One region of the Aeribacillus sp. FSL K6-8210 genome, then DNA from elsewhere that is predicted to be linked to it. Evidence: a T-box and tRNA genes for the amino acid it is inferred to sense, from the RefSeq annotation. Region 1 holds a T-box; the other holds one or more tRNA genes.
What was found. A T-box is a leader RNA that pairs with one kind of tRNA and senses whether it is charged. The one in region 1 lies ahead of alaS (alanine--tRNA ligase), so its partner is inferred to be a tRNA-Ala.
Positions count from the first base shown of each region.

Region 2: it encodes a tRNA-Ala, which carries the amino acid that the T-box ahead of alaS (alanine--tRNA ligase) is inferred to sense. The anticodon was not compared.

Region 1 is NZ_CP150172.1:2,808,761-2,820,072, reverse strand. It holds gene NSQ41_RS13680 (cysteine desulfurase family protein) at 1-759, shown strand, start outside; gene mnmA (tRNA 2-thiouridine(34) synthase MnmA) at 775-1,890, shown strand; gene NSQ41_RS13670 (tetratricopeptide repeat protein) at 1,972-2,625, shown strand; gene NSQ41_RS13665 (ATP-dependent RecD-like DNA helicase) at 2,647-5,022, shown strand; gene NSQ41_RS13660 (hypothetical protein) at 5,222-5,407, shown strand; gene NSQ41_RS13655 (AI-2E family transporter) at 5,480-6,541, shown strand; T-box leader at 6,591-6,797, shown strand; gene alaS (alanine--tRNA ligase) at 6,870-9,506, shown strand; gene NSQ41_RS13645 (IreB family regulatory phosphoprotein) at 9,578-9,844, shown strand; gene ruvX (Holliday junction resolvase RuvX) at 9,846-10,262, shown strand; gene NSQ41_RS13635 (DUF1292 domain-containing protein) at 10,278-10,556, shown strand; gene mltG (endolytic transglycosylase MltG) at 10,699-11,312, shown strand, end outside.
Region 2 is NZ_CP150172.1:911,758-923,069, reverse strand. It holds tRNA gene NSQ41_RS04630 (tRNA-Ile) at 16-89, opposite strand; tRNA gene NSQ41_RS04625 (tRNA-Gly) at 96-166, opposite strand; tRNA gene NSQ41_RS04620 (tRNA-His) at 554-629, opposite strand; tRNA gene NSQ41_RS04615 (tRNA-Phe) at 647-719, opposite strand; tRNA gene NSQ41_RS04610 (tRNA-Asp) at 830-905, opposite strand; tRNA gene NSQ41_RS04605 (tRNA-Met) at 908-984, opposite strand; tRNA gene NSQ41_RS04600 (tRNA-Ser) at 995-1,084, opposite strand; tRNA gene NSQ41_RS04595 (tRNA-Ile) at 1,097-1,173, opposite strand; tRNA gene NSQ41_RS04590 (tRNA-Met) at 1,180-1,253, opposite strand; tRNA gene NSQ41_RS04585 (tRNA-Ala) at 1,264-1,336, opposite strand; tRNA gene NSQ41_RS04580 (tRNA-Pro) at 1,348-1,424, opposite strand; tRNA gene NSQ41_RS04575 (tRNA-Arg) at 1,428-1,504, opposite strand; tRNA gene NSQ41_RS04570 (tRNA-Leu) at 1,510-1,598, opposite strand; tRNA gene NSQ41_RS04565 (tRNA-Gly) at 1,606-1,677, opposite strand; tRNA gene NSQ41_RS04560 (tRNA-Leu) at 1,684-1,765, opposite strand; tRNA gene NSQ41_RS04555 (tRNA-Lys) at 1,773-1,848, opposite strand; tRNA gene NSQ41_RS04550 (tRNA-Thr) at 2,025-2,097, opposite strand; tRNA gene NSQ41_RS04545 (tRNA-Val) at 2,268-2,343, opposite strand; rRNA gene NSQ41_RS04540 (23S ribosomal RNA) at 2,440-5,373, opposite strand; rRNA gene NSQ41_RS04535 (16S ribosomal RNA) at 5,512-7,065, opposite strand; gene NSQ41_RS04530 (hypothetical protein) at 7,730-7,918, shown strand; tRNA gene NSQ41_RS04525 (tRNA-Ala) at 8,055-8,127, opposite strand; gene NSQ41_RS04520 (protein-glutamine gamma-glutamyltransferase) at 8,332-9,135, shown strand; gene NSQ41_RS04515 (secondary thiamine-phosphate synthase enzyme YjbQ) at 9,143-9,544, opposite strand; gene NSQ41_RS04510 (zinc metallopeptidase) at 9,625-10,308, opposite strand; gene NSQ41_RS04505 (hypothetical protein) at 10,572-10,826, shown strand; gene NSQ41_RS04500 (potassium channel family protein) at 10,823-11,312, shown strand, end outside.

The DNA of each region.
Region 1 (11,312 bases):
GTCGATGATCTTAAAAAAGCTTTAAAAGATGAAACGATTCTTGTCACAGTCATGTATGGAAATAATGAAGTAGGTGCCTTACAGCCTATTTCAGAAATAGGAAGCTTATTACAAAACCATCAAGCGTATTTTCATACCGATGCAGTTCAAGCATACGGACTCGTTCCAATTGATGTTCGCGAGCTGAATGTCGATCTGCTGTCGGTTTCCGGTCATAAAATAAATGGGCCGAAAGGGATCGGTTTTTTATATGCAAAAGCTGGGGTGAAATTCACTCCGCGCATGCATGGCGGTGAGCAGGAATTGAAGAGAAGAGCCGGAACGGAAAATGTTCCAGCGATTATCGGGTTTGCGGAAAGCGCAAAAATTGCAGAACAAACAAGAAAGGAAAAAACAGAGCAATATGTGCATTTTAAACAAATAATGATCGATGTGTTTGAACAAGAGGGCATTTCCTTCGCTGTGAACGGCTCGATTGACAACAGCCTGCCTCATATATTAAACGTTTTCTTTCCGGGAACAAATGTTGAATCGCTTCTTGTCAACCTCGATTTGGCGGGAATTGCGGCATCAAGCGGCTCAGCTTGTACAGCAGGATCAGTTGAACCGTCGCATGTGCTCGTTTCAATGTTTGGCAAAAATTCAAAAGAAATAACTTCATCGGTTCGATTCAGCTTCGGCTTAGGAAATACGGAGGCACAAATTGAATCGGCTGCCAAAAAAACAGCCGAGATTGTTAAAAGGTTAACGTCAAAATAGAAAGAGGTGAGAGAGATGGAAAAGGCGCCGCATGAAACAAGAGTCGTAGTCGGGATGTCTGGCGGAGTAGATTCATCTGTAACTGCTTTGCTCCTAAAAGAACAAGGGTACGAAGTCATCGGGGTCTTTATGAAAAATTGGGATGATACGGATGAAAATGGCGTATGTACGGCAACGCAAGATTATGATGATGTAATCCGTGTATGCAATCAGCTTGGGATTCCTTATTATGCAGTGAATTTCGAAAAAGAGTATTGGGATAAAGTGTTCACTTACTTTTTAGAGGAATATAAAGCTGGAAGAACGCCAAATCCCGATGTCATGTGCAATAAAGAAATTAAATTTAAAGCTTTTTTGGAGCATGCAGCTGACTTAGGCGCGGACTATATCGCAACAGGTCATTATGCACGGGTAAAATACCGCGATGGTGTGTACAAATTGCTCAGAGGAAAGGATCCAAACAAAGATCAAACGTATTTTTTGAATCAGCTGAATCAGAAGCAGCTGTCAAAGGTCATGTTCCCCATCGGGCATCTTGAAAAAAAAGAAGTTAGAGAAATTGCGAAAAAAGCAAACTTGGCAACAGCAAAGAAAAAAGATTCAACAGGCATCTGCTTTATTGGCGAGCGGAACTTTAAAGAATTTTTAAGCCAGTATTTACCTGCTCAACCCGGCAAAATGGAGACGTTGTCTGGTGAGGTAAAAGGGAAGCATGACGGGCTTATGTATTATACGATCGGTCAACGCCATGGACTCGGAATAGGAGGAAATGGCGATCCTTGGTTTGTGGTTGGAAAAAATTTAAAAAATAATATTTTATATGTTGAACAAGGATTTCATAATGAACATTTATATTCAGACTCCATTATCGCAACAAATGTAAACTGGATAACCGGTGTAAAACCAACAGATGAGCTTGTTTGCACCGCAAAATTTCGCTACCGCCAGCCTGATCAGCCAGTAAAAGTGAAAATGATCGGTGATCAAACTGCACAAATTTCGTTTGAACAGCCGGTCCGTGCCGTTACACCAGGACAAGCTGTCGTTTTTTATAATGGAGAGGAATGTCTGGGAGGCGGCATTATCGATAAAGTATTTCGCAACGGCGAAAAACTGTGGTATGTCGGTTAAAGAGTTAAGCTGTACCGATCGGAATGAGATTTGTTAACTTGGCGCAGCCTCTTTGCCTTTGGATGTGAAAGGATGAAATGGATGCATAAAAATCAACTGGCTTTAGAAGCAATAAAAGAAGGGAAATGGGAAGAAGCAGCGAAATATTTTGCAGAAGCATTGGAAGAAAATCCAAACGACCCTGTGTTATACGTAAATTTTGGGAATTTGCTTGCCTCTTCAGGTGATGCAGAAAGAGCATTGAAATTTTATGAAAAGGCGATTGAGATTGATAAAGGGACGGCTACTGCGTATTACGGCATTGGAACCGTTCATTATAATGCGGGAGATTATCATAAAGCGAAAACATTTTTTGATCAGGCGGAAAAGTATGGGCTTGCTCATAAAGATGTCTATTTTATGCTTGGAATGTCTCTTTACCAGCTTGAACAGCCCCGTCTTGCACTTCCATATTTTTTGCGGGCGGTTGAGCTGGATGAACAAGACGCCAGCGCTCACTTTCAATATGGTTTATGTTTAGCACAAGCAGGCCACATTCAAGAAGCAAAAAAAGAGTTTGAAAAAACGATCGACCTCGATCAACATCACGCAGATGCTTATTATAATTTAGGTGTTGCGTACGCATTTGAAGAAAATAGAGAAGAAGCTTTAAAAATGTTTGATATGGCGCTTTCCATTCAACCGGATCATTTGCTTGCGGGCAACGGGAAAAGGCTGTTAGAAGAAATGATTTAAACGAAATTAGGAGGAAAGAGGATGGGCGGTCAACAGGAGAGTTTGTTTCATGAGGAAAGTACTCCTTTTGTTCGCGGAGTCATTAAACATATTGTGTTCCAGAATGAGCAAAATTTTTATACTGTTATTAAAGTGAAAATTGAAGAGACGAATGAACAGTTTGAGCAAGATCAAGTGACCGTGACGGGTTTTTTTCCTCTTCTCCAATTACATGACAGCTATACGTTTTTTGGCGCGAAAAAATACCATCCAAAATTCGGCGTACAATTTCAAGCCGAGCGTTTTCAAAAGGAGCTTCCAACTACGAAAGAAGGAGTTATTCAATATTTATCAAGCGGGCTTTTTAAAGGAATCGGCAAAAAAACAGCGGAAGCGATCGTGAATGAACTGGGCGAACATGCGATTTCGATTATTTTGGAGGATCCCGATTCATTAAAAAGAGTGAAGAAGCTTTCAAAGGAAAAAGCCAAAATACTGGCTGAAACTCTGAAGGAACATCAAGGTTTAGAAGGGGTTTTAATCGGATTAAATCAGCTTGGCATTGGGCCTGCACTTGGGATGAAAATTTATCAGCTGTATCGGGAGGATACGCTTAAAATCATTCAAAAAAACCCATATCAATTGGTGGAAGATATTGAAGGGATCGGCTTTATTCGAGCGGATGAAATTGGGAGAGAGCTTGGGATCTCCGGCAATCATCCCGACCGGCTGAAGGCGGCTTGTTTGTTCACTATTGAACAAGATGCTGTAAAAGAAGGACATGTATATGTTACAAAAGTTCAGCTGATGGAAAAAGCGAAAAAATTGCTCACCCAAAATGGAGAAGACATATCTGATCAGGATATTGAAAGAATCATTCTTGAATTGGAAGAAGATCGAAAAATTATCGTCGAGGAAGATCGAATTTATTTACCCTCTCTTTACTATGCTGAAGTGGGACTTGCCAATAACATTGAAGAAATTTTAACCCAAAACCAATTTCAAGATATGTTTCCTGAATCAGAATTTTTGCTGGAGTTAGGAAAACTGGAAGAAAAAATGAATGTTCAGTATGCCCCCTCTCAAAAAGAAGCCATTCAGCGGGCTATTCATTCGCCGATTCTTTTGCTGACCGGCGGGCCTGGAACGGGAAAAACAACCGTTATCAAAGGCATCGTTGAAATTTATGCGAACCTCCACGGCCTTTCATTGAACCCAAAAGAATATCAAAAGAAGGAAGAGCCGTTTCCCATTGTACTGGTGGCACCTACCGGACGAGCTGCAAAAAGAATGGCAGAAGCAACCGGTCTTCCTGCCGTCACAATCCACCGCCTTTTAGGATGGAATGGTTCAGAAGGATTTGAACACAATGAGGATCATCCGATTTCTGGAAAGCTTCTGATTGTTGATGAAGTATCAATGGTTGATATTTGGCTCATGCATCAATTGTTTAAATCGCTTCCTTCGGACATACAAATTGTTCTTGTCGGAGACGAACACCAGCTTCCGTCCGTTGGACCCGGCCAAGTGCTTCGCGATTTGATTCAATCCGGACGAATCCCAGTTGTTACGCTGACAGATATTTATAGACAAGCAGAAGGATCTACAATTATTGATTTGGCCCATTCAATCCGCCAAGGAACTCTTCCAGCGAACCTTTTGCAAACGACACAAGACAGATCGTTTATTCCTTGTACAACATCACAAATAAAAGAAGTTATAACGAGAGTAATTGAGAACGCTTTGAAAAAAGGATATTCTGCGAAGGATATACAGGTGTTGGCACCGATGTACAGAGGGATTGCCGGCATTGATCAGTTGAATGAAATGCTTCAGGAAATGTTAAACCCCCCTTCAAAAGAAAAAAGAGAGATCAAGCATGGTAACGTTATTTACCGAATCGGGGACAAAGTGCTGCAGCTCGTCAATCAGCCTGATCAAAACGTGTTTAATGGCGATATTGGGGAGATTGTTTCTATTTTTTACGCAAAAGAAAATGTCGAAAAAGAAGATATGGTGGTCATTTCTTACGACGGTATCGAAGTAACCTATACGAAGCAAGATTTTAATCAGTTTACTCATGCTTACTGCTGCTCCATCCATAAAGCGCAGGGAAGCGAATTTCCGATTGTCATTTTGCCGGTAGTAAAAGGCTACTTTCGGATGTTGAGAAGAAATTTGATTTATACAGCGGTTACAAGGAGCAAGCAATTTTTAATTATGTGCGGAGAATGGGAAGCGTTAAAAATGGGAGTATACAACAATCAGGAGTCGATGAGGCAGACAACCTTAAAAGAGAGGCTGAAAACGTCTGAACTTGCCGAGCTGAAAGAGGAGCTTCCTTTTCCACTAGAAGATGCCAACATTGGGATGGAGAACATCACTCCATATGATTTTATGGAAGAGGGCGAAGGATAATAAATTTGTTCCTTTCCATAAGATCGATAACGATTGACAGATGATGCTGCAAACAGGGGACAAATTGTTTAAGCATAAAAAAGCATGCTTTATAGAGACGTATAATTTTTTGGAAAATGGTAACAAATAGTAGTGTGCATAGCGAAAACATACCGGATTAATAAATAATTAAATAAATGAATAAAGAAGGTGTCCCTGTTTGTTAACATGTCCGAATTGTAAAAGCAAAGATATTGGAAAAATCGGAGTCAATCAGTATTATTGTTGGCATTGTTTTATTGAGCTTACCGTTACAAAAGGCATTATTCACACACATCAAGTAGAAGAAGACGGAACACTAAGTTCTTTAGATGACTTGTTTCCTGAAGAAGATCGTGCGATTTGAGGCGCCTAAAATGGGCGCCTTCATGCATATTTTCGTGAGCATTCCTCAAAATAAAAAGAGGAGGGATGCGGGATGAATGAGCGAGAGCGGAAATGGCTTTTCCGAATCATTTTTTTTCTCATTTTATCATTGTTTGTATATATGGTTCTTCAGCTAAAAGTCATTTGGTTTCCTATTTTCAAAATGTTAAAAGCTGTTTTAATTCCTTTTATGCTTTCCGGCTTCATTACCTACTTGCTTCATCCCGTAGTGGAAAAACTTTACCGTTCAGGTGTTCCAAGAACATGTTCGATTCTCATCATCTATTTTATTTTTTTCGGAGGAGTCGGTTTTAGCTTTTATAAAGGTGTCCCAATTTTTGTTGAACAAATGAAAGACCTTTCCGAAAATATCCCTATGTTTACAAAATATTACCAAAGCTGGACGGATAAAATTCATGACGGAACAACCAATTTACCTGGAGAAATTCATCATCGAATTGAATCTTTTATTGCTGGAATGGAAACATCTGTCGCTGCCTTTCTTGAACGGATGCTTTCAAGCATGAAGTCAATTATTGATTATGCTGTTATTATTGGTGTCATCCCCTTTCTCGTTTTTTATATGTTGAAAGATTATGAGAAAATGAAAAAAGCCATTTGGTACTTCACCCCGAAGAAATGGAGACGTGAAGGGAGACGTTTTTTAGAAAACGTCGATGAGTCGCTCGGAAGTTATTTGCGGGGGCAACTATTTGTTTGTTTTCTGATCGGGCTGGCGGCTTCGATTTTGTTTTGGCTGTTTAAAATTAAATATCCGTTAATTTTAGGGACGATTATCGGAATGACCAATATTATTCCTTATTTCGGTCCATTTATCGGTGCGGTTCCTGCTTTGATGGTCGCTGCAACGCTCTCCATTAACAAAATAATTGTAGTGCTTTTCATCATTTTTGGGCTGCAATTTATTGAAAGTAATATTCTTGGCCCTTTCATCGTTGGGAAAAGCCTGCATATGCATCCGATGGTGATTATTATGGCGCTCTTGGCGGGCGGAGAAATCGGCGGAGTGATCGGTTTAATTTTAGCTGTGCCTTTTATCACTGTTCTGAAAGAGATATTGCTGCATATCATCCGTCTAAGGAAAGCGCATTGACAAGCGATTTTTCGTTGTCTATAATTCGTGATAGACATGGAATAAGTGCATGAAAGCGATGACGAATCGAGTATGTTGCAGTCCATCTTAAAAGAGAGGGGCTTCCGAGGCTGAAAGAAGCTCTAGATGAAGGGCAACAGAACGCTAATTCTGAGTGCAGGCAAAACCTGACGAAAATGCCACGTTACGGCAAATGAAGGTGATGAGCAATTGGCTCATAATCAGGGTGGTACCGCGAGTAACTCTCGTCCCTGTGTAAATCAGAGCATTTACATAGGCGAGAGTTTTTATTTTGCGAGAAAAATGAAGACATTTTAGGAGGAATGCCATGAAAAAGCTCACTTCAGCACAAGTTCGTCAAATGTTTTTAGATTTTTTTAAGGAAAAAGGACATTCGGTTGAACCGAGCGCTTCTTTAATTCCGGTTGATGATCCGTCACTATTGTGGATCAACAGCGGTGTCGCAACATTGAAAAAATATTTTGACGGAAGGGTTGTTCCTGAAAATCCGAGAATTACTAACGCACAAAAATCAATCCGAACAAACGATATTGAAAATGTCGGAAAAACAGCGCGCCATCATACATTTTTCGAAATGCTCGGAAATTTCTCAATCGGCGACTATTTTAAAGAAGAAGCGATTGAATGGGCATGGGAATTTTTAACAAGCGAAAAATGGATTGGCTTCGACCCAAATAGATTATCAGTTACTATTCATCCGGAAGATGAAGAGGCGTATGACATTTGGAAAAATAAAATCGGGTTGCCGGAAGAACGAATTATCCGTTTGGAAGGAAATTTTTGGGATATTGGTGAAGGGCCAAGCGGACCAAATACTGAAATATTTTATGATCGTGGAGAAGAATTTGGAAACGATCCAAATGATCCGGAACTTTATCCCGGCGGTGAAAACGAACGCTATTTGGAAGTTTGGAATCTTGTTTTTTCTCAATTTAATCATAATCCTGATGGAACTTACACTCCGCTTCCAAAAAAGAATATTGATACAGGCATGGGCTTAGAGCGAATGGTTTCTGTCATTCAAAATGCGCCGACCAACTTTGACACAGATCTCTTTTTACCGATCATTCAAGCTACCGAAAAGATTTCGGGGGAAGCTTATCGAACCGACAAAGAGAAAGATGTCGCTTTTAAAGTGATTGCCGACCATATCCGCACGGTTACATTTGCTGTTGCAGACGGCGCGCTACCTTCTAATGAAGGAAGAGGGTATGTACTTCGCCGTCTTATCCGCAGAGCGGTTCGGTATGCAAAAACGATCAACATAGACCGCCCGTTTATGTATGAATTAGTTCCGGTTGTAGCGGAAATTATGAACGATTACTATCCGGAAGTAAAAGAAAAAGCATCCTTTGTTCAAAGGGTAATTAAAAATGAGGAAGAGCGTTTCCATGAGACTCTCCATGAAGGGCTTGCTATTTTAGCGGATGTAATCAAAAAGCAGAAAGAACAGGGTAGCCGAATAATTCCAGGCGAAGATGTGTTTCGGCTTTACGACACATATGGTTTTCCAGTGGAATTGACGGAGGAATACGCACAAGATGAAGGCATGGAGCTGGATTATGAAGGCTTTGAACGAGAAATGGAGCATCAAAAAGAACGTGCAAGAAAAGCCAGACAGGATGTCGACTCGATGCAAGTGCAAAGCGGAATTCTTGTGGAATTAAAAGAGGAAAGCAAATTTGTCGGCTACAATACCCTAGAAGCAAATGCACGGGTGCTTGTGATCATAAAAGATGGGGAATTAGTCGATCAAGCCGAGAGCGGGGAAGAGGTCCAAATTATATTGGACGAGACGCCTTTTTATGCTGAAAGCGGAGGTCAAATTGCTGACAAAGGAATCATCAAAAATGATGATGTGGTCTTAAACGTAAAAGATGTGCAAAAAGCGCCGAACGGCCAACACTTGCACCGGGCTGTCATCGAAAAAGGCGTTTTGACAAAAGGAGCAGCAGTTTACGCTTCCGTTTGTGCAGAGTCTAGAAAATCAATCGTGAAAAATCATACAGCGACACATTTGCTGCACCAAGCGCTGAAGGACGTGCTGGGCGTACATGTCAACCAAGCTGGATCGCTTGTTGCTTCCGACCGTCTCCGTTTTGACTTTTCACATTTTGGACAAGTTTTAACAGAAGAGCTGGAAGAAATTGAACGAATTGTAAATGAAAAAATTTGGGAAAGCATTCCAGTCTCTATCGAGCACATGCCTCTTGACGAAGCGAAAGCGATGGGCGCGATGGCTTTATTTGGAGAAAAATACGGGAAAATTGTTCGCGTTGTTCAAGTAGGCGATTATTCGCTTGAGCTTTGCGGCGGATGCCATGTAACAAATACAGCGGAAATCGGACTGTTTAAGATTGTTTCCGAAACTGGAATTGGTGCAGGAACCCGCCGAATTGAAGCGGTGACAGGAAAAGAAGCGTACCGGTTTATGAATGAACAATATTTATTGTTAAAGGAAATTGGGGCAAAACTGAAAGCGAATGTAAAAAATCTGCCGGAGAGAATTGACAGTCTGCAGCAAGAAATAAAAGAACTACAGCGGGAAAATGAATCTCTTACGATGAAGCTTAGCAATCTGGAAGCGGAGAACATCGCTGAAAAAGCGGTAACGATCAACGGTGTAACAGTTCTTGCGGAAAAAGTTCAAGTGAAAGATATGAACAGATTGCGCGGCATGGTCGATGAACTGAAGCAAAAGCTCGGCTCGGCTATTGTTGTGCTAGCAACGGTATCAGACGGAAAAGTAAATTTAGCAGCCGGCATCACAAAAGACTTAGTTGACAAAGGGTTCCATGCTGGAAAATTAATTAAGGAAATTGCAAGCCGCTGTGGAGGCGGCGGCGGCGGAAGACCTGACATGGCTCAAGCGGGAGGAAAAAATCCTGAACGGTTAGCTGAAGCTCTTCGTTTTGTCGAAGACTGGGTGAAATCCGTTTCATAAATTCCATTCATAGTGTAAAATGGATGTAGACAAGCAGATTCGCTTTTTAGTCTAGGAAAGAGGTGCAAAAATTGAGTTCCTTCGATAAAACGATGAAGTTTAATTTTTCAGAAGAACCTGTTGAGACAAATGTCAAGGAAGTTCTAAGTGCCGTATACAATGCACTGGAAGAAAAGGGTTATAATCCGATCAATCAAATCGTCGGCTATTTGTTGTCCGGAGATCCTGCTTACATTCCTAGACATAACGGCGCACGCAATCTGATTAGAAAAATTGAACGAGATGAATTAATTGAAGAGCTTGTAAAATTTTATTTGAAAAACAACCGTGAGGAATAAAATGCGAATCATTGGGTTAGACTTAGGTTCAAAAACATTAGGAGTTGCGGTAAGCGATGAGCTGGGATGGACTGCTCAAGGTGTGGAAACGATCAGCATAAATGAAGATGAAGGCGAGTTCGGGATTCAAAGACTCTCTGAACTGATAAAGAAATACGAGGTAGAAAAAATAGTAGTCGGGTATCCGAAAAATATGAACGGCACCGTTGGACCAAGGGGAGAAGCAAGCGAGCGCTTTGCCGCGCTTTTGAAGGAGCAGTTTCAGCTTCCGGTCATTTTATGGGATGAGCGCCTTTCGACGATGGAAGCCGAAAGATTTCTCATTGAGGCGGATGTAAGCCGGCGAAAAAGACGGCAAGTCATTGATAAAATGGCTGCGGTGATTATTTTGCAAAGTTATTTGGACAGTCAACAATAAATTGAGGTGAAATAAGTGGAAGGTGAAAAACATATTACCGTTATTGATGAAAACGGTAATGAACAACTATACGAAATTTTGTTTACGTTTAATTCGGACGAATTTGACAAATCTTACGTTCTTTATTATCCGATCGGCATCGATGATGAGGAAGACGAAGATGGAATAGAAATTCATGCAGCAAGCTACATTCCCAATGAAGACGGTGAAGGTGGAAAGCTGGAGCCTGTGGAAACCGATGAAGAATGGGAAATGATCGAGGCCGTTTTAAATACATTTTTAGAAGAGGAATAAGCACCGTTTTGCGGTGCTTTTTTTGTTGAGGTGATTTACATCCAAATGAAAAAAACAATTTCTTCCTATAAAAAAATGGAGATTTTTGACGAATAAATGCGTGTATGTAGTATAATAATCGGGACGGAAGGAGGATGAATTGATGGCGGATTCGGATTCGAATAAGGAATTTTTGGATAAGAAACTCCAAGAAAAACTGCATATAGCGAAAATTGTTCGAAAAACTGTGTTAACTGTCCTGATTGCCTTTGTTGTTATATTTGCTGGAGTGATTGGCGGCGGGTATTTATATGTGCGATCTGCATTAAAGCCTGTTGATCCGGATAATAAGGAACCTGTAAAGGTACAAATTCCGATTGGATCTTCCGTATCGCAAATTGCTTCTATTTTAGAAAAAAATGACATCATTAAAAGTGCGATCGTGTTTAAATATTACGTGAAATTTAAAAATGAATCAGGGTTTCAAGCAGGAAATTATCAATTTAATCAATCGATGACGATTCAAGAAATCGTTGAACGCTTAAAAAAAGGCGAATTAATGGGAGAAGCAGCTATTAAATTGACGATCCCGGAAGGATTGCAACTATCAGAAATTGCTGACATCATCGCCAAACATACTCCCTATTCAAAAAAAGAAATTATGAACCAATTAACAAACCAACAGTTTATCAAACAAATGCAAAAAAAGTATCCTAATACAATAACAGATGACATTTTCAACAGACGTATAAAATATGCATTGGAAGGATATTTGTA
Region 2 (11,312 bases), 1.9 Mb from region 1:
CTAAAAAAATAGCAATGGGCCTGAGTGGACTTGAACCACCGACCTCACGCTTATCAGGCGTGCGCTCTAACCAGCTGAGCTACAAGCCCATATTAAGCGGGTGATGGGAATCGAACCCACGACATCAGCTTGGAAGGCTGAGGTTTTACCACTAAACTACACCCGCGCGAAAATATTTATTTTTCTATTTAAATGATAAACACGCATTTTCCATGCCTCTTCCTCTTCCAGCACTGTTCGAGGATGTAAATGCGTCGAGGCAACTCGCAGATTATTCATTGAAGTGTCGCTCGTGGCTGAGGTTTTACCACTAAACTACACCCGCACGAAAATATTTATTTTTCTATTTAAATGATAAACACGCATTTTCCATGCCTCTTCCTCTTCCAGCATTGTTCGAGGATGTAAATGCGTCGAGGCAACTCGCAGATTATTCATTGAAGTGTTGCTCGTGGCTGAGGTTTTACCACTAAACTACACCCGCATAATAAGCTGATAATAGAAATAAATACTTATTTTCAATGCCATATTATCTATCTCTACTATAGGCAAATGGGGCGACTGATGGGAATCGAACCCACGAATGCCAGAGCCACAATCTGGTGCGTTAACCACTTCGCCACAGTCGCCGCAATTAATAAAACAATGGCTCGGGACGGAATCGAACCGCCGACACAAGGATTTTCAGTCCTTTGCTCTACCGACTGAGCTACCGAGCCGTAAAACTCCGATAAAAAATTATGTACAATCCATCATTAAAGAAAGAATTCATTGACACAACCTGCTGTACTTGAAAAATTCCTCCTACAGCTGTTGAATCAATAATTAATGGCGGTCCCGACGGGAATCGAACCCGCGATCTCCTGCGTGACAGGCAGGCATGTTAACCGCTACACTACGGGACCATTGGTTGCGGGGGCAGGATTTGAACCTGCGACCTTCGGGTTATGAGCCCGACGAGCTACCGGACTGCTCCACCCCGCGATAATAATGACGGAGGAGGAGGGATTCGAACCCCCGCGCGGTTTGACCCGCCTCTCGGTTTTCAAGACCGACCCCTTCAGCCAGACTTGGGTACTCCTCCATATAATAAAGATGGTGGACCTTGCAGGATTCGAACCTGCGACCGGACGGTTATGAGCCGTCTGCTCTGACCAGCTGAGCTAAAGGTCCGAAAAATGGCGGTGGAGGGGATCGAACCCCCGACCTCACGGGTATGAACCGTACGCTCTAGCCAGCTGAGCTACACCGCCAAATTAAATATGGAGCCTAGCGGGATCGAACCGCTGACCTCCTGCGTGCAAAGCAGGCGCTCTCCCAGCTGAGCTAAGGCCCCTTTAAATTCCCTGGTCGGGAAGACAGGATTCGAACCTGCGACCCCATGGTCCCAAACCATGTGCTCTACCAAGCTGAGCTACTTCCCGATATGGCGCGCCCGAGAGGAGTCGAACCCCTAACCTTTTGATCCGTAGTCAAACGCTCTATCCAATTGAGCTACGGGCGCAAATATGGTGCCGAGGACCGGACTTGAACCGGTACGGTAGTCACCTACCGCAGGATTTTAAGTCCTGTGCGTCTGCCAATTCCGCCACCCCGGCAGAGAAAAGCGGAAGACGGGATTCGAACCCGCGACCCCCACCTTGGCAAGGTGGTGTTCTACCACTGAACTACTTCCGCATATGATGCGGGTGGAGGGACTTGAACCCCCACGCCGTAAGGCGCTAGATCCTAAGTCTAGTGCGTCTGCCAATTCCGCCACACCCGCGTCAAAATGGTGAGCCATGGAGGATTCGAACCTCCGACCCTCTGATTAAAAGTCAGATGCTCTACCGACTGAGCTAATGGCTCATAAAAAATTTTTTTCTCCTAATCCATTTTTCATTTGTCAGATGTCCCTTCCTCTGCCAGTCTTTTCGAGGATGTTGGATGCGTCGGGACAACTCTCTGATTGTTCGTCGAAGCATTGCTCGTTGCTCTGACGACTAATCTAAAAGCTCCTGCTCAATATGCAACACCTTTAATGATGCCGGCGAGAGGAATCGAACCCCCAACCTACTGATTACGATTCAGTTGCTCTGCCAATTGAGCTACACCGGCATGATGAATACAACAATCAATAATCAGTCTTGCTTCATTTGATCGTCGTTTGATCGTCGTTCCAATCTTAGAAATCTTGTCCAAGGAAAAGTTCAATTGGTACGATGAAGCAGCATGAAAGACGATATCTCGACCGTGCTTTGCCAATTGAGCTGAATCGATATACTGTATGGTGGAGGATGACGGGATCGAACCGCCGACCCCTTGCTTGTAAGGCAAGTGCTCTCCCAGCTGAGCTAATCCTCCAATTCAAAAATCACCAGAGGACATATGCAAAGTAAATAAAAGTCCATAATTCTTTCAAAACTAGATAACGGTTCCTTCACGAATAGATGCTCTTACTTGGTTAAGTCCTCGATCGATTAGTATCCGTCAGCTCCACGTGTCACCACGCTTCCACCTCGGACCTATCTACCTCGTCATCTTCAAGGGATCTTACTCGCTTTTCGCGATGGGAAATCTCATCTTGAGGGGGGCTTCACGCTTAGATGCTTTCAGCGCTTATCCCTTCCGCACATAGCTACCCAGCGGTGCCCCTGGCGGGACAACTGGTACACCAGCGGTGCGTCCATCCCGGTCCTCTCGTACTAAGGACAGCTCCTCTCAAATTTCCTGCGCCCGCGACGGATAGGGACCGAACTGTCTCACGACGTTCTGAACCCAGCTCGCGTACCGCTTTAATGGGCGAACAGCCCAACCCTTGGGACCGACTACAGCCCCAGGATGCGATGAGCCGACATCGAGGTGCCAAACCTCCCCGTCGATGTGGACTCTTGGGGGAGATCAGCCTGTTATCCCCGGGGTAGCTTTTATCCGTTGAGCGATGGCCCTTCCATGCGGAACCACCGGATCACTAAGCCCGACTTTCGTCCCTGCTCGACTTGTAGGTCTCGCAGTCAAGCTCCCTTCTGCCTTTGCACTCTCCGAATGATTTCCAACCATTCTGAGGGAACCTTTGGGCGCCTCCGTTACCTTTTAGGAGGCGACCGCCCCAGTCAAACTGCCCACCTGACACTGTCTCCCGCCCCGATCAGGGGCGCGGGTTAGAATGTCAGTACAGCCAGGGTAGTATCCCACCGTCGCCTCAGCGCAAGCTGGCGCTCACGCGTCTCTGGCTCCTACCTATCCTGTACAAGCTGTACCCACATTCAATATCAGGCTGCAGTAAAGCTCCACGGGGTCTTTCCGTCCTGTCGCGGGTAACCTGCATCTTCACAGGTACTATAATTTCACCGAGTCTCTCGTTGAGACAGTGCCCAGATCGTTACGCCTTTCGTGCGGGTCGGAACTTACCCGACAAGGAATTTCGCTACCTTAGGACCGTTATAGTTACGGCCGCCGTTTACTGGGGCTTCGGTTCGCACCTTCAGCTACAGCTTAAGCGCTCCCCTTAACCTTCCAGCACCGGGCAGGCGTCAGCCCCTATACTTCACCTTACGGTTTCGCAGAGACCTGTGTTTTTGCTAAACAGTCGCCTGGGCCTTTTCACTGCGGCTCATCATGGCTTATCACCTTGATGAGCACCCCTTCTCCCGAAGTTACGGGGTCATTTTGCCGAGTTCCTTAACGAGAGTTCTCTCGCTCACCTTAGGATTCTCTCCTCGCCTACCTGTGTCGGTTTGCGGTACGGGCACCTCTCACCTCGCTAGAGGCTTTTCTTGGCAGTGTGGAATCGGGAACTTCGGTACTTCCTTTCCCTCGCCATCACAGCTCAAGCACACGGCAAGCGGATTTGCCTGCTTGCCAGCCCTAACTGCTTGGACGCGCACATCCAGCCGCGCGCTTACCCTATCCTCCTGCGTCCCCCCATTGCTCAAACGGTGAGGAGGTGGTACAGGAATATCAACCTGTTGTCCATCACCTACGCCTTTCGGCCTCGGCTTAGGTCCCGACTAACCCTGAGCGGACGAGCCTTCCTCAGGAAACCTTAGGCTTTCGGCGGAGGGGATTCTCACCCCTCTTTCGCTACTCATACCGGCATTCTCACTTCTAAGCGCTCCACCGGTCCTTCCGGTCCGGCTTCGATGCCCTTAGAACGCTCTCCTACCGCTGACACCAACGGTGTCAACCCGCAGCTTCGGTGATACGTTTAGCCCCGGTACATTTTCGGCGCAGAGCCACTCGACCAGTGAGCTATTACGCACTCTTTAAATGGTGGCTGCTTCTAAGCCAACATCCTGGTTGTCTAAGCAGCTCCACATCCTTTTCCACTTAACGTATACTTTGGGACCTTAGCTGGCGGTCTGGGCTGTTTCCCTTTTGACCACGGATCTTATCACTCGCAGTCTGACTCCCAAGGATAAGTCATTGGCATTCGGAGTTTGACTGAATTCGGTAACCCGATGGGGGCCCCTCGTCCAATCAGTGCTCTACCTCCAAGACTCTTCCCTTGAGGCTAGCCCTAAAGCTATTTCGGAGAGAACCAGCTATCTCCAAGTTCGATTGGCATTTCACCCCTACCCACACCTCATCCCCGCACTTTTCAACGTGCGTGGGTTCGGGCCTCCAGCAAGTGTTACCTTGCCTTCACCCTGGACATGGGTAGATCACCTGGTTTCGGGTCTGCGACCTCGTACTATTTCGCCCTCTTCAGACTCGCTTTCGCTGCGGCTCCGCCTTTCGGCTTAACCTTGCACGAAATCGCAACTCGCCGGTTCATTCTACAAAAGGCACGCCATCACCCGTTAATGGGCTCTGACTACTTGTAGGCACACGGTTTCAGGTTCTCTTTCACTCCCCTCCCGGGGTGCTTTTCACCTTTCCCTCACGGTACTGGTTCACTATCGGTCACTAGGGAGTATTTAGCCTTGGGAGATGGTCCTCCCTGCTTCCGACGGGATTTCACGTGTCCCGCCGTACTCAGGATCCACTCGGGAGGGAACGGAGTTTCGACTACAGGGTTGTTACCTTCTCTGACGGGCCTTTCCAGACCTCTTCGTCTACCCCGTTCCTTTGTCACTCCTTAATCGAGTGTCCTACAACCCCAAGAGGCACGCCTCTTGGTTTGGGCTGTTCCCGTTTCGCTCGCCGCTACTCAGGGAATCGCTGTTGCTTTCTCTTCCTCCGGGTACTTAGATGTTTCAGTTCCCCGGGTTGCCCTCCATACCCTATGGATTCAGGTATGGATACTGCCCCATTACGGGCAGTGGGTTCCCCCATTCGGACATCTCCGGATCGACGCTTACTTACAGCTCCCCGAAGCATTTCGGTGTTTGTCCCGTCCTTCATCGGCTCCTAGTGCCAAGGCATCCACCGTGCGCCCTTTCTAACTTAACCGTTTCTTCCTAACATGAGCGATCTATTCGTGAATGTCTTTCCGTTATCCAGTTTTCAAAGAACAATCAAGAAGGATATGATCCTTCAAAACTAAACAAAACGGAAAAGCGTACCCTATTTCAATGTATATATCCTTAGAAAGGAGGTGATCCAGCCGCACCTTCCGATACGGCTACCTTGTTACGACTTCACCCCAATCATTTGTCCCACCTTCGGCGGCTGGCTCCCGTAAGGGTTACCCCACCGACTTCGGGTGTTACAAACTCTCGTGGTGTGACGGGCGGTGTGTACAAGACCCGGGAACGTATTCACCGCGGCATGCTGATCCGCGATTACTAGCGATTCCGGCTTCATGCAGGCGAGTTGCAGCCTGCAATCCGAACTGAGAGTGGTTTTTTGGGATTCGCTCCACCTCGCGGTTTCGCTGCCCTTTGTACCACCCATTGTAGCACGTGTGTAGCCCAGGTCATAAGGGGCATGATGATTTGACGTCATCCCCACCTTCCTCCGACTTTTAGCCGGCAGTCACCTTAGAGTGCCCAACTGAATGCTGGCAACTAAGGTCAAGGGTTGCGCTCGTTGCGGGACTTAACCCAACATCTCACGACACGAGCTGACGACAACCATGCACCACCTGTCACCCTGTCCCCGAAAGGGGAACGCCCTATCTCTAGGGTTGTCAGGGGATGTCAAGACCTGGTAAGGTTCTTCGCGTTGCTTCGAATTAAACCACATGCTCCACCGCTTGTGCGGGTCCCCGTCAATTCCTTTGAGTTTCAGCCTTGCGGCCGTACTCCCCAGGCGGAGTGCTTAATGCGTTTGCTGCAGCACTAAAGGGTGGATACCCTCTAACACTTAGCACTCATCGTTTACGGCGTGGACTACCAGGGTATCTAATCCTGTTCGCTCCCCACGCTTTCGCGCCTCAGCGTCAGTTACAGGCCAGAGAGCCGCCTTCGCCACTGGTGTTCCTCCACATCTCTACGCATTTCACCGCTACACGTGGAATTCCGCTCCCCTCTCCTGCACTCAAGTTCCCCAGTTTCCAATGGCCGCTCGCGGTTGAGCCGCGAGATTTCACATCAGACTTAAGGAACCGCCTGCGCGCGCTTTACGCCCAATAATTCCGGACAACGCTTGCCACCTACGTATTACCGCGGCTGCTGGCACGTAGTTAGCCGTGGCTTCCTCGTCAGGTACCGTCAAGGTACCGCCCTGTTCGAACGGTACTTGTTCTTCCCTGACAACAGAGCTTTACGATCCGAAGACCTTCTTCGCTCACGCGGCGTTGCTCCGTCAGACTTTCGTCCATTGCGGAAGATTCCCTACTGCTGCCTCCCGTAGGAGTCTGGGCCGTGTCTCAGTCCCAGTGTGGCCGGTCACCCTCTCAGGTCGGCTACGCATCGTCGCCTTGGTGAGCCGTTACCTCACCAACTAGCTAATGCGCCGCGGGCCCATCCTGCAGTGACAGCTAAAAGCCGCCTTTCAACCGAAAACCATGCGGTTTTCGGTGTTATCCGGTATTAGCTCCGGTTTCCCGAAGTTATCCCAGTCTGCAGGGCAGGTTGCCCACGTGTTACTCACCCGTCCGCCGCTAACCTAAAGGAGCAAGCTCCCTTCGGTCCGCTCGACTTGCATGTATTAGGCACGCCGCCAGCGTTCGTCCTGAGCCAGGATCAAACTCTCCAAAAAAAGTTTGTCACCAAATGCTCTTGTCAGAATCAACAGGCACGCTTTTCGTTTTGTTCAGTTTTCAAAGATCATTTTCCGCTGTATTTTTACAGCGACTTTTTCAATATACAACTATTCAGAGCAAAATGTCAAGAGTTTTTTTAAAAAGTAATTTTTTATTCATGACTAATGTCTCATTGATCTTAACGACATTTGATATTCTATCACCATTAACCACTAATTGCAATATAAATTTTTATAAAAAAAGATTTATTTTTGATAGTCGTTATGTCGTTAGACAAAAATTGATTTAGTAGACGAAAGCATACTCATTCAAATAATTATCTGTTAGAACATATTTTACCACAAACAAACGCATTGTTAAGCACCTCTTACTGTTTGTGATCCGCTAAAATTTCTATCTAACGAGCCAAAGGAAAATCGATGTCAAGCATTTGTCAGCATCACCGTTTTCATAAACACGATTTCACCGGATTGAAACATGACACTGTGAAGCAATTTATCGATCGAAACAATAGTTTCCTCAACTTAAAAAAAGACGCGATGCAGCCAAGTACAAATAAAAGCAGAATGCTGATGCAGCCATAGCATTTATTTTTTTGTATTAAAAATGAACAAGCATGAATATATAAAATTTAGAGAGACAAAAGCGGGAGGGATAAAAATGGATCTGGCTTTCTTAATTATTGCTTATTTTTTATCCATTTTCCATTTTGCATATGGATATAAAGAAGCTATAAGAATAAGCGAAGAAAACGGAAAAGTGAACGGTTGGTCCGTCATTTTTTCGTTTCCACTCGGATTTATATTTGCATTTTTTACAAACTTTTTTTATCACAAAATATATTTATAAATTCAATCAGTAGATTTATACAATCTTTACGGAAAAGCTTTTTCCTTCATCTTTTCATTGAAGACGAATATTATCACAAAAAACTCATTTTTTATGAAGAAATAATAAAACCCTTGGTCAACAAGGGTTTTTTAAATGGAGCATAGGGGGCTCGAACCCCTGACCTTCGCGCTGCCAGCACGACGCTCTCCCAACTGAGCTAATGCCCCGTTTTTCATTTGTCACAGACAATATTATAGCGTGATGATTTTTCCAATACAAGTATAAATTTATACAAATGACGAAATTTCATAAGAGGTTTTTCTCCTGTAAAAAAGTTGATGCGGTAACGCTCTTTTCAACGATATATCAGAATTTACATGGACCAATTACTTATCAAAATCATACGATGGCTACAGAGGGGGGAACGATAAATGATTGCAATTCAAAATAGGCCTATTACAGCTAATGAATTAAAAGAATTTTTTTCAGATGCAAAAGATCGGGAAATTATTGATTGGATGGCAAACAGCCACAAAGTTTATCGCTATGAATCCTTAAATGAATTAAAGTTTGAAATTTTATTCAGGAGAAAAACGATCGAAGCTTCGCTCGACCTTTTAAAAAGCAAAGCGCAATTTGCGACATTTGAAAATTCATACTGTCATGATCGCTTCTGGCAGCTGAGCAGTAAAGGGGCGTTTTTGTTAAAAAAAGATGTGACTCCGGCAAAAGGAATAGAGGACATTTTTATAAATGGAAATAAATATGCATTTGAATGTGCAACAGCTATAGTCATTGTGTTCTATAAAGCTGCTCTTGATTCAATAGGAGAAAAAGCTTTTAATTATTTATTTGCAGATCTTGTTTTATATGACTGGCATTACGACAAAGACCTCGGAGTCCGAACGACCGTTACGACTGATTTTGTCCCAGGAGACTGCGTTTATTTCAACAACCCGGATTTTAACCCGGAAACACCACAGTGGCGGGGGGTAAATGCGATTCATCTCGGCAATAATCTGTATTACGGTCACGGAATCGGAATTCGTGATGCAAAAGGCGTCATCGAAACGTTAAATCGATATCGAAAAAGACAAGCGGTTGAATCGGCTTATTTAAAAGATCAAGTTACAAGACCGAATTACAAGTACCTATCAACTTATCAAAACTATATTCGTGAAAATAAAAATAAACGAATTTCGGCTAGAATCGGGCAAACTTTTTATACATTTTAACTAAAACCTATCCTTTTAAAATTTTTGCATAATATGTCCGTTTTCTAGGTCCGTCAAACTCGCAAAAATAAATGCCTTGCCATGTCCCAAGCAGCAAATTTCCTTCCAAGATGATAACGTGCTGGGATGCTCCGACAGTACTTGCTTTCATATGAGCAGCAGTATTCCCTTCAAAATGCCGGTCAAGCGGATTCTCCCATGGGTACAGCTCATCGAAACGGCGAATCATATCCCGCTTTACGTCAGGATCAGCATTTTCATTGATCGTAATGCCTGCTGTCGTGTGCGGACAGTATACCACAACTATCCCTTCTGAAACGGCTGATTCATGTACAAACTGTTGAATTGACATTGTAATGTCAATCATTTCATCACGCCGGCTCGTCTGTAATATAAATTTTTTTAACATGATAAACACCGCCTCTTAGCCTTGCGCTTTTTCTAAAATGACAAGGGGCCTATTATACGAATAAGCCCCTTGTCCAACTTTTATTCTTCTTGAGATTGGAAGAAAATCATCACGAATTTCAGAAGTTCAAATAGAGATATTAAAGCTGCCGCAACATACGTTAAAGCCGCTGCATTTAATACTTTATTGACTCCGTGCTCTTCTTCGTTTCGGATAAAGCCGTCGCTTACTAAAATAGCTTTTGCTCTAGAGCTCGCATTAAACTCAACAGGCAATGTGATCAACTGAAATGCAACTGCAGCGGAGAAAAAGATAATCCCAAGCCCTAACAAGTTTAAGCTTTGTAATAAAAACCCGGCAATAAGCAAAATCGGAGCAATTCCCGATGTAAGATTGACAACTGGAAACATTTTATGTCTTAACACAAGAGCACCATACCGTTCTTTATGTTGAATTGCGTGTCCGCACTCATGCGCCGCGACGGAGACGGCCGCAATCGAATTTCCGTAATAAACCGGCTCTGATAACCGCACAACCCGATGAATTGGATCGTAGTGGTCTGTCAGCTGCCCGTGAACAGGCTCGACTGGAACGTCATAAAGTCCGTTTTGATCCAAAATTCTCCGCGCAACTTCTGCCCCTGTTAAATGACTCGAAGCGATCACATCGGAATACTTAGCAAAATTCCCTTTCACACGGAATTGCGCCCAAATAGATATTCCGAAGGCAATGAACACCAGAATGTCCATCGGATGAAAAAGCATTTTGAAAAACCTCCCGTTCTATTTTTTATAGTTAACAATAATATAACAATTTTTGAAGGAATTTGTACAGAATTTTGTATCAACGTAAAAGAACTGACACATGTCTTTACTATTCTACGATGACATGAACCATTTCATTCAGCTTTACTGTAAAATCACCCCATAATTATGAATTCAGCTGTCCAACATATTCATACGCATTTGTATACGAAAAGTTTCATTTTCAAAAAAGAATTTGCACATACTAATACAGGGGTGTTGAGATGAAACTTAATAATGAAGAGAAAAAACAACTGAGTACCGCAATTGATAACATGAACGATGCGTTAGATGTATTTATCGAGCTGTACAATGAATCAGAAGAAGATGTAAGCATTATAGAATTTGAAGATCAAACCATCAAGGCGATTAAACGCGCGGTCGATGCATACGGAAAAGAGGCCGTTTCCAAAAAAATCAATACAATTATTACAGAAATTTTCTCTTTTCTTGCCGAAACGAAAGGAAGTAAATCATGAAATCGACAAAGCTTTGGATTCAATATTTAAGGTGGCCGGTTTTTATCCGAATGTCTGTTATTGTGTTAATGATTTTAATTTTGTTTGGCACGATGATTTCTTACATAGAACCGAAGGAGTTTCCTACACCTTTTGAAGGCATATGGTGGGCTCTTGTAACAATGTCTACAACCGGTTATGGCGATTTCGTTCCAAAAACTTTTTTGGGACGTACATTCGGAATGATACTAATTTTGACCGGAGTAGCATTTTTAACATCCTATTTTACGAATTTATCAGCTGCTGCTGTAAAAAGGCAAAATGCCTATATTGACGGGGAAATTCCTTTCAAAGGGAAAAACCATTTTTTATTAATTGGCTGGAATGAAAAAACAAAGGAGATTATTGAAACACTGCGTATTATAAAATTTTACTGCCCTATTGTTCTTATCGACCAAACATTATCTGAGGCACCTTATATTGATGAAAACATACACTTTATTAAAG